DNA from 2 places in the uncultured Ligilactobacillus sp. genome. Region 2 is predicted to be linked to the other one. Evidence: predicted binding sites of a transcription regulator. Region 2 holds the regulator's gene; the other holds the start of a gene.
The links. The regulator LexA, encoded in region 2, represses DNA repair genes until DNA is damaged. The targets are predictions, from matches to a motif close to CNAACANNTGTTNG.
Positions count from the first base shown of each region.

Region 1: a site for LexA is predicted at 2,695-2,708, ahead of Q9Q35_RS09735 (lactate dehydrogenase). Genes of this name have one in related genera too.

Region 1 covers NZ_CAQLEL010000134.1:8,046-13,803, forward strand. Annotated here, with positions in the region: gene rnjA (ribonuclease J1) at 1-925, opposite strand, end outside; gene Q9Q35_RS09720 (DNA-directed RNA polymerase subunit epsilon) at 929-1,141, opposite strand; gene Q9Q35_RS09725 (P35 family lipoprotein) at 1,426-1,896, shown strand; gene def (peptide deformylase) at 1,970-2,524, opposite strand; gene Q9Q35_RS09735 (lactate dehydrogenase) at 2,802-3,704, shown strand; gene Q9Q35_RS09740 (UPF0223 family protein) at 3,722-4,012, shown strand; gene Q9Q35_RS09745 (inositol monophosphatase family protein) at 4,012-4,797, shown strand; gene typA (translational GTPase TypA) at 4,949-5,758, shown strand, end outside.
Region 2 covers NZ_CAQLEL010000131.1:21,134-26,891, forward strand. Annotated here, with positions in the region: gene Q9Q35_RS09600 (exodeoxyribonuclease VII small subunit) at 1-141, shown strand, start outside; gene Q9Q35_RS09605 (polyprenyl synthetase family protein) at 246-1,124, shown strand; gene Q9Q35_RS09610 (TlyA family RNA methyltransferase) at 1,139-1,966, shown strand; gene Q9Q35_RS09615 (arginine repressor) at 1,987-2,445, shown strand; gene recN (DNA repair protein RecN) at 2,504-4,183, shown strand; gene lexA (transcriptional repressor LexA) at 4,267-4,890, opposite strand; gene Q9Q35_RS09630 (glycoside hydrolase family 92 protein) at 5,168-5,758, opposite strand, start outside.

The DNA.
Region 1 (5,758 bases), on a different contig from region 2:
CCATGGGTTCACCTTGCGAACCGGTACATAAGATCATGACTTTATTAGCGGGTAAGCTATTGATCTCGCGTGCATCAACGATCGCATCATCAGGGATATCAAGGTAACCTAGTTCCCGTCCATTTACGATCGCTGCTTCCATACTACGACCAAAGACCGCGATCTTACGCCCTTTAGCGATCGCAGCAGCAGCAGCTTGTTGGATACGTGAGATATTTGAAGCAAAGGTCGCAAAGATGATCCGGCCTTCGACTTGTTCGAAGATCCGTTTGATCGATTTGCCGACCCAGCGTTCAGATTTAGTGAAGTTAGGGACTTCTGCATTAGTACTATCGGATAGTAAGCATAAAACGCCTTCTTCACCCAAGCGTGCCATTTTTTGAAGATTAGGGGCTTGGTTTGTGATCGGAGTTAGATCAAATTTATAGTCACCGGTGCAGACAACAGTACCAGAAGGGGTCTTGATCGCAACACCTAAGGTATCAGGGATCGAGTGTGTAGTTCTAAAGAAGGACACGCTCGTCTTTCTGAAACGTAGGACAGTATCTTCATTGATCTCATGCAATTCAGTTGAGTTCAATAGACCATGCTCTTCCAGTTTGCTCTTGATCAAGGCAAGGGCTAATGGACCAGCATAGATCGGAACATTTACCTGTTTTAAAAGGTAAGGGATACCGCCGATATGGTCCTCGTGACCGTGTGTAATGACTAAAGCTTTGATTTTTTGCTGATTTGCGACGAGATATTGATAGTCGGGGATGACGTAATCGATCCCTAAAAGGTCATCTTCAGGGAATTTGATGCCGGCATCGACGACGATGATCTCGTCTTGAAATTGGATACCATAAGTATTTTTCCCAATTTCTCCCAGACCACCGAGTGCAAAAACGGCAGTCTCGTTATTTTTAACATTTAGTTTTTTCATCTTTTAAAACTCCGTAAGTTTAAAAGCTGGACTTTCCTTTTCGTATTCTAAAGCTGCGTCGCTCAATTCTTCGATAAATTCAACATTGTATTTCGTATTTGATTCTACTAAAACGCGTGCTTCTGGTTCTGAGTCAGCTTCTAAATATAAAGATTCCGTGTTTTCACGGCGTGGATTGATTTTTTTTGTTGGTTGATAATATACTTTAAAGATCATTAATGATTCTCCTTTTATAAAATTAATTATAGTTATTTGCACTTAGATAAAAGTTCAAATCAGCAAAAATAAACTTCCGAACAGGGATTGTTTACACAATAATTAAACCTATTTTACCATAGTTTACAAACTAAGTATATAAAGTTGATCAAACACGTCAGATGAAAGACCAAACAAGGTCACAGCTAAGATAAAGGCTAAGATACTTTTAAGTTTAGGTGTCCAATAATGCTAGTTTGTCTAAATTTGGTATATAATCAAAGAGTGAACAAGTAGGTGAAGTTATGGAATTTTTATATTTGATCATTGGAGTGGTCATTATCGGAACATTAGCCTTTATTTTTCAGCGATATCGCCGAAAGAAAGCTTTAAAATTGATCCAGCTCGACAGTCAAAAACTGACAGATTCGGCAATGGAGGAAAGTTTAACAAATTTAAAGCTGTTAAATGAAAGTTTAGCGGATTCAACTTTGATCTCAGATGTTTGGGGCAAGGGAGTCATGGCTTTTGAGTATCAACTTGAAGTTAAAAATTTAACTATTGCTGATCTAAATGATCTAAAAAAACAGCTCGAACGACAACTAGCAGTGCAAGCTAAAGCGCAAGGGATCAAGGGATATCAGCAAAATAGAGCTTTTGTGGTCTCCGATATCTGGTTGAAAGATGATATCTTGCACATTGACGTTTCATATCTAGTTAATAAGGCGACTGTTGAATATGTCAATGATATGAATACATTAGAACAAAATAACTAAAGAGGCTGTAAATAACGAGGGACCCCAACATGATGTAAAAACATGTTGGGGTCCTTGGCATTCACAGTCTTTTTTAAAGTAAGATCAAGTCTTTGGAGGCAGCAAATGGATTTTCTTTATTGATGTGATCAAAGAACAAGATACCATTCAAGTGGTCGATCTCGTGTTGAACTACGATCGCAACATAGTCTCGTAAGCGTTCAACGTGCTCGTTACCATCTAGATCATACCAGCGCAATTTGATCCGAGCATGGCGTGGAACATAGCCTGGGATCTCACGGTCAACAGAAAGGCACCCTTCACCTTCTGTTAGAGCAGCCATTTGAACTGATTCGCTCAAGATCGTTGGATTGATCAAAATGTGCTTAAAAAGCGGTTCTTGACCTTCTTCACCAGGAACTAGGACCGCGGTCATCCGTTTAGATATATCGATCTGAGGTGCTGCTAATCCAACACCGGCGCGGAGGTTATACTTTTCTGCGATCTCAGGTTCTTGACTGTTTTCCAAAAATTCCATCATTTTTTGAGCGGTTTGCTTTTCTTCATCGGTCAATGGAAACGTAAATTTTTCTGCTCGTGCCCGCAAAGTTGGGTGCCCTTCGCGGATAATATCATGCATAGTGATCAAAAATAATCATCCCTTCATTTGTCATCTACCTTGATTTTAGCACATTTTAGGAAAAAGTTTTCAGCTTTTTAGCGTAACGTTTTCGTGACAATACCATGATAGCTGTTACATTATTGTTAGATAAGGCTAGAAATTATTGTGCTATAATTAAAGAGAATTTTAATTGTTTGCGAAAGTACGTTTGCGTTTTGACATTAAAAGAGATATACTTTTACTTTTGTATCGTGGCGGTTCAAAAGAGATAGCATTTCGGCAAGATGAAAAGTGGGGGATTCAAATGGATAATAATATAATGATTTGTGGGGAAAACCCTGAACTGCAGTTATTTTTACAGACATGTATCTTACACGATGAGCATTTAAAATGTTTTTGGTTTCAGATCAATGAAACATCTACTGCACAAGTTGTTTCATTAGTCGAAAGTTCAGATTTTGCTGATAATTTTAGATTGGAAGCAACTGCACACCCAAAATGGGATGAATTACAGCTGATCTTATTGGGAACACCCCCTAAAGATTATGTTGAGGCTGAGGGAGAAAATGCGCAACGTCGCTGGGTCCAACTGGTGATCAATCAAGCAATGGCTAATGGTTTTAGGGGTAAGATCTGTGTGGTCTTGCCCCATGATCATTTGTGGGTCTATTCTGCCTTGCGCTTTTCAGGTTTACCCGCTAATAATGTCTTCGGTTTAGGCACGATGGGGCTTTCTGAAACAGTTGCCCGCTTGTTGGGCGAACGGTTGGATATTGGGAGCGATCCGATCTACGCTAATGTTATCGGAACGCAAGACGAGGCTTTTATCGCTTGGAGTCGCGCACAGATCGCAGGTAATTCGGTGTTAGGGATCGTTGCACAAGATAATAGTTTATTTGGGCAGACAAAATTAGACGAGATCGCTAAAGATTACCAAGCTAAAGCGCTACAAGCAAAGCAAGTCGTAACAGTTTTGTGTTTACAACGGATCTGTCGAGCATTGTTTTTCAATCACCCGATCTTAGTCCCCTTGACCCATGAGATCGAATTTGCTAAGCAAAAGATCGCGGTCAGTGAACCTGTTGTTTTATCGAAACAGGGAGTAGCTGTTTTGACAAAATTGACGCTCTCAGAAGAAGAAACGACACAGTATATGGAAGTAAAGCAAAACGTTTTAGCTGAATTAGAAAATTTACGTAAACAATGATAAAGGTGAGGTTTAAGATGAAGATCAGTGAAAATTTTGAATACCCACTATTACCTGAGTGGACGACCGCAGAGATCATTACTGCAAGTGAATTTTACGAAGCAGTTGAGAAAGTTTATACTACTGGGATCGAGCGCGAAGAGTTTTTAGCTAAGCATAAAAAATTTTTGCAAATGGAGCCAGCGATCATGACTCAAAAACAACTTGATCGAGATTTTGAGCAAGCTTCAGGGATCAGTATTTACAAAGCAGTTAAGCTGGCTAAGACAACGACTGGAAAACGAGTAAAATTTAAAGAAAAGAGTTGATGGTGGTGACTGATTGGAAAAAGATCAATGCTAGTGTGCAAGATTGGTTCAAAGAAGTTCGGTGTCAGTTGCTTGCTGGCTGTGAGAAAGAACTACAAGTTGCAAAAAAAAGTGGACGCACCGATCTAGTAACTAATATCGATAAGCAAGTTGAAAAATATTTAGTCACTCAGATCAAGCAGACTTTTCCTAATTCGCGTGTTTTAGGCGAAGAAGGTGATCATGACCAAGATCTAGCAACCTACCAAGGCTTAGTTTGGATCATTGACCCGTTGGATGGAACATTGAATTTTGTGAAACAAAAAGACCATTTTGCAAGTATGCTAGCAGTTTATGAAAACGGCCATGAAAAATTGGGCTATATTCTCGATGTGATCAACGATAAACTCTATTGGGGCGGACCAGAAAGTGGCGTTTTTTGCAATACTGATCGATTGCCACAAGTGCCTGATCTTTCCCTTGAGCAAGGATTATTCGATGTCAGTGGTCGGATGCTAGTTCATAATTACCGCAATATTGCGCAAGTTGCAAAAAAAAGTATGGGGATCCGAGTCTATGGCAGTGCGGGGATCGGTTTTATCCATGTTTTGACCGGTAAAACGATAGGCTATTGCTCCCATCTTCATCCTTGGGATCATGCAGCCGGAAAGATATTGGCAAAAGCGCATGGTTTAAGCGTAAAAAGCATTGACGATAGTGAATTAGATGTGCTATCATCAAATGATGTATTAGTAGCGACGAAAAATGCTAAGAACGATATTATCAAGCTGATGCGTAAGCGTTAGCTTGAAACTGTGGCACTAAGTCACAGTTTTTTTATGTGGGTTCTTGAAAATGAGATAATTTTTTCATGACATTCAAAGTCGATAGGCCGTTAGGGTTATTGAATTGAAGGGGCATTTCTCAAGCAGTAGATTTTGAAAGGAAGAAACAACTTTGAAAACACGTGATGATATTCGTAATGTTGCGATCATTGCCCACGTTGACCATGGTAAGACAACATTAGTTAACGAATTATTGAAACAATCAGATACGCTTGATGAACACACCGACATCGGCGATCGTGCGATGGACTCAAATGATATTGAAAAGGAACGTGGGATCACGATCCTTTCCAAAAACACAGCGGTAAAATATAACGGTAAACAGATCAACATCTTAGATACACCAGGACACGCCGACTTTGGTGGGGAAGTGGAACGTATCATGAAAATGGTCGATGGTGTTTTACTTATCGTGGATGCGTTTGAAGGAACGATGCCACAAACACGTTTCGTGTTGAAAAAAGCTTTAGAACAACACTTGACACCAGTAGTCGTGATCAATAAGATCGACCGTCCAGGTGCTCGCCCAGAAGAAGTTGTTGATGAAGTGTTAGATCTCTTTATCGAACTTGGTGCTGATGAAGAACAACTTGAATTCCCAGTTATCTATGCATCTGCGATGAACGGGACATCTTCTTTTGACTCTGACCCAGCTAAACAAGAACACACAATGGATCCGATCTTCAACACGATCTTAGATGCTATTCCAGCTCCAAAAGATAATGCTGATGAACCATTGCAATTCCAAGTTGCAATGCTTGACTACGATGATTTCGTAGGTCGTATCGGTATTGGTCGTGTCTTCCGCGGTAAGATCAAAGTGGGTGATCAAGTTACAGTTATGAAGCTTGATGGTACACAAAAGAACTTCCGTGTAACTAAACTCTTTGGTTTCTTTGGCTTGAAACGGCTTGAGATCCAA
Region 2 (5,758 bases):
GAAGAGGCGCTAGCGCAATTCCAAAAAGGGGTAGCTTTAAGTAAAAAATTGCAAGAGACCCTCCAAAATGCAGAGGATACTTTGACTAAGGTTATCAACGAAGAAGGTCAAGAAGTCGTCTTTGAGGCAAATAATGACTGATATTTAGCTGTGTATTGTGAGAAACTTGATGGGAGCAATACTGTTAAAGTAAATAAGGAAGGAATCTAGGGCTTCTTAGTGATCCCATACCTAGAAAGTGAAAAATGCAGTTAGCAAATTTTCAAAATAAAATGATCCCATTACTTGAACAGCATATGCGACATTACTTGACGCAATTTACTGAGAATGAGACACTTCGAGTGGCAATGCAATATTCGCTTGAAGCGGGGGGGAAACGGATCAGACCGCTTTTGATCTTGGTGATCTGCCAAAGTTTAGAAAAAAATATCGATACAGATGTTTTGAGTGTGGCGGGAAGTCTAGAATTTCTGCACACATACTCTTTGATCCATGATGATCTACCTGAGATGGATAATGACGATCTGCGGCGGGGCAAACCGACAAATCATAAAGTTTTTGGTCAAGATATAGCGGTTTTAGCAGGCGATGCTCTCTTAACTGAGGCTTTTGGCTGGTTAGCTAAAACAAAGCTTACTCCCCAAAAACGGATTACCTTGGTAGCTGAACTTGCAAAAGCAGCGGGGGCAAATGGGATGGTCGCAGGCCAAACTGGCGATATCTTAGGTGAAAAGGCCACTTTGACCTTATCTGAGTTGATGCAAGTCCATAAAAATAAAACGGGACAATTGTTGGAATATGCTTGTTTTGCCGGTGCCATTTTAGGTGAAGCAACACCAAAACAAGAACAGGCATTAGTTACTTTTGGGCAAAAATTTGGTCTAGCCTTTCAGATCTATGACGATATTTTAGATGTGACGGCAACTACAGCCGAGTTGGGTAAGACAGCTAATAAGGATGTGGCGGAAAATAAAAATACTTATCCACGCCTTTTAGGGCTAAAAGGAGCTAAACAGGCACTAGCTGATACGTTAAAGCAAGCAAAAGATCAACTTGAGCTTTTGGATGAAAGTGGTCTTGAGACTTCTCTTTTGCGTCAAGTGCTAGAGTATTTTAAATTATAAGTAAGGATGTAAGTATGAAAAAAGAACGTGTAGATGTATTATTGGTCAAGCAGGGTCTATTCGAGACACGCGAACAAGCGAAACGTGCAGTTATGGCAGGTGAGATCTTAGGTGAAAATGAAGAACGATTGGATAAACCAGGTGAAAAGATCGATCCAAGTGTCAAATTACATTTTAAGGGGAAAAAGATGCCCTATGTTAGTCGTGGTGGTTTAAAGCTTGAAAAAGCGCTCAAAGTCTTTAAACTAAGTACCAAAAATAAAACAGTCCTTGATATCGGTTCATCTACGGGTGGCTTTACTGATGTTGCCTTACAAAAAGGTGCCAAGTTGAGTTATGCCCTCGATGTGGGAACTAATCAATTAGCTTGGAAGTTGCGTCAAGATCCGCGAGTCGTTGTAATGGAGAATACTAACTTTCGCTACAGTAAATTAGACGATTTTACTGCTGGACGCCCTGATTTTGCGACGATCGATGTTTCTTTTATTTCATTACAACTTATCTTGCCGACTTTACATGCGATCTTAGAGCCGGGCGGTGACGTGGTGGCTTTGATCAAGCCTCAATTTGAGGCGGGACGTGAAAAAGTTGGTAAGCACGGGATCGTTCGGGATGAAAAAGTCCATTTAGAAGTGATCCAAGAGTTGGTCGCTTTTGCTGTCAAAGCAGGATATGATGTTTTAGACCTTGATTTTTCACCGATCACGGGTGGTGAAGGAAATATTGAATTTTTAGTCCATTTGCGTGCAACATCAAAGACTGCAACGATCAGTGCTAATGTCGATCCAAGTGCAGTGATCAAACAAGCCCATCAAACATTACTTCATCAAAAAGATAAGTAGGTAGGAAGGATGATTTCTCAGTGAGAAAACAAGATAGACAACGAATTATTAAAAAAATGATCCAGGATAATGCGATTTATCGGCAAGAAGACTTTGTTAGTCTCCTTTTAGCTAAGGGAGTTGAAGTGACTCAAGCTACTATCTCACGTGATGTAAAAGAGATGCAGCTGATCAAAGTACCGACGCCAGATGGGTCGTATCGGTATAGTTTACCGACGACCAAGAAGGATAATACCGAAAAAAAACTAAGGAAAGTTTTGCGTGACGCCTATCTTGTTTCTGACTGTCACCGTGATCTATGTATGGTCAAAGTTTTGCCTGGTAATGGGCCAGCACTTTCGAGCTTGATCTCACAAATGAACTACGATGAAGTTTTTGCTACTTTAGGTGATGATGACACGATCATGCTCTTTGCACGTTCAAATGAAGATGCGTTGCAGATCGAGCGTAAATTATTGGCCTTGGTCGATGATAAATAGGACTTTTAGATTTTGGGAAAGGAAAAACTGTTACTTTTAGCAACAGCAGGAAAGTACTTTGTTACAAGAATTAATGATCCGTGATTTTGCAATTATTGAGCAGTTGACCGTTGATTTTGGAACGAATATGACGGTCTTGACTGGTGAAACTGGGGCTGGTAAGTCCATTATTATCGATGCTTTAGGGCTACTAGCAGGTGGACGTGGCTCGAGTGATTTTATTCGCAAGGGAGCTAATAAATCATTGCTCCAAGGACAATTTACTATCCCTAAAGCAACTCGAACATATGAGCTTTTAGATGAGTTTGGGATCGAATGTGAGGATGATGTTTTGATCTTACAACGCGATATTTATCGCAGTGGCAAAAATGTTTGCCGGATAAATGGCGTTTTGGTCAATCTAGGCACACTTCGGCAGGTGGGGCAAACATTGATCGATATCCATGGGCAAAATGAGCATCAAGAATTGATGGATCCTGAGCGTCATTTAGCCTTAGTTGATAATTATCAGCCTGAGATCCTAGCTAAATTGGCACAATACCAGACACTTTATGCAGATTATCGTCGTCTTTCTCATGCACTAGAGCAACGCGAGAAAAATGCGCATGAGTGGGCTCAAAGACTTGATATGTTACAATTTCAAGTTAATGAGATCAGTGAAGCGCAGTTACACGAGGGGGAAGAAGAAGAGCTCCAAGAACAAAAACGCCAATTAGATAATTATCAAACGATCCATCACGCTTTAGAGATGAGTTATCAAGTGCTAAATGGTGAAGAATTAGATGTGATGAGTGTTCTAGGTAATGTCATGAGCGAGTTAGAAGACGTGGCTGAGTTCAATTCTGAATTAGCAGCGATCTACGAAAAGGTTTCCGATGCTTTCTATAATCTGCAAGATGCAGCGCATGAAGTTTCAGGGCAATTAAGTGATCTGGAGTGGGATGAAGAATTATTAAATTCCATCGAAGCACGGCTCGAAACGATCCATCAACTCAAGCGTAAATATGGTGATTCGATCGAAACGATCCTAACTTATTACGATAAGATAAAACGAGAACTTGAAACGATGCAACAAAGCGATGAAAACTTAGAACAGCAAGTCGAACAGGTCAAAGAAGCTCACGCCAAGGCAAAAGAATTAGCACTAGAGATCAGTGAGTTACGCAAACAAACTGCTAAACGACTCGAAGCTGAGATCCATCAGCAATTGGGTGCACTTTATATGGATAAAGCTGTTTTTGAAGTACGTTTTTTACCAGAGAACGGACAATTGACTGAAAATGGTCTTGATCGGGTCGAATTTTACATTCAAACTAATCCTGGAGAAGAAATGGGGGCTTTAGCAAAGATCGCTTCTGGTGGTGAATTATCGCGGATCATGCTCGCACTAAAGACGATCTTTGCCCAAAATAAGGGTGTGACGAGTATTATTTTTGATGAGGTCGATACTGGAGTCAGTGGGCGCGTCGCACAAGCGATTGCTGAAAAAATCAGTCAGATCGCAACTAATTCGCAAGTGCTGTGTATCACCCACTTACCACAGGTCGCAGCTGTGGCAGACCACCATTATTTCATTGCTAAACATGTAGCTAATGGTCGGACTGAAACTTCGCTTACGATCTTAAATGATAAGGAACGGATCGAAGAATTAGCTCGAATGCTATCGGGTTCTTCGATCACGACTTTGACGCTAGAACATGCAGAAGAATTGTTAAAAATGGCTAAGGCAAGTAAATAGTTCTAAAAGATGCACTTTGAGGCATCTTTTTTTGAATAAAAAAACTAGAAGTCTGTAAACTCCTAGTCACTAAAATATTGACTTTAGATCATATCACGGTAGAGTCCGATGACTTTACCTAAAATTACGACATTATCCAAGATGATCGGATCCATCGTTTCATTTTCAGGTTGTAATCTAAAATATCCGTCTTCTTTGTAGAATCGCTTGCATGTTGCTTCATCGTCTTCGGTCATGGCGATCACGATATCACCATTATCAGCAGCAGATTGTTTTCTAACGATAACTTGATCACCATCTAAGATCCCAGCATCGATCATGCTTTCACCACGAATGTTCAACATGAACAAATCATTGGCATCACTTAAATTAGGGGGTAATGGAAAATAATCAGTTGTTTCTTCAACAGTTAAGATCGGCATCCCTGCGGTCACAGTTCCAACGACTGGGATCTCATTTAAAGTGGTCTTGATCCCCAAGGCTTCTAGACCAGCTGGGGTAACTTCCATTGCCCGCGGCTTGGTAGGATCTTTTTTGAGAAAGCCTTTCTTAGTTAAGCGTGCTAAATGACCGTGTACAGTTGAGGTCGAAGAAAGTGAGACTGCTTGACAGATCTCTCGCACAGTCGGTGGATAACCTTTGCTCTCAACTGTATTGTAGATAAAACGCAAAATGTTTAGCTGTCTTTTTTCGGATGCTTTTGTCATTTTGAACACCTCAATACATTTTTATAGAGTAATTATAACATAGAAAACCAACAGTTACAAACAAGCGTTTGCTTTAGTGGAGGGAGGAAATAACTGTTAAGCAAAATATATTAAAATGTAATCAAACGCGATATAATATCTACAAAAAAGATAAAATGTGAGGTAGATATTATGGCGATATTAAAACCAAAAGAAATGGCTGAAAGATTGATTCTATTCATCAGATTTGAGGTGATAATTGCTTTCTGTAATAACTGTAGTGCAAAATTACGAAAATTTATTTATTGTCGGGGAATGACGCCGGAGTAGCTGACATCTCCATGTCTACAGTAGCTCCCGACATTATCTGCTCGTGAGTGATGAAAGTCTTGTCATAAGGCTTACCATCGATTTTTACCGAGCGGATATATATGTTTTCTTTGCTGACATCAGGAGCATTAACGGTAAATATTTTGCCGTTGTCAAGATGCAGTTGCATCTTTTTAAATAGCGGAGTTCCCAACTCATATATCCCATTTACGGGATTGACCGGATAGAAGCCCATTGCCGAGAATACAAACCAGGCCGACATCTGTCCGCAATCCTCATTGCCGCACAGACCTGCAGGAGTCGTATTGTAAAGCTGCTCGATTATTTCTGAAGCATATTTCTGAGTTAAATCGGGACGTCCGACATTGTTGTACATATACACTACATGATGGCTGGGCTCATTTCCATGAGCATATTGGCCGATCATGCCGGTGCTGAATATCGGGAGTGAGTCATTGGGTGAAGGATTGTAGGTCATCATGCTGTCGAGTTTTTCTTTAAAGCGGTCTTTCCCTCCGACAAGGTCAATGAGTCCGTCAATATCATGTTGTACCGACCA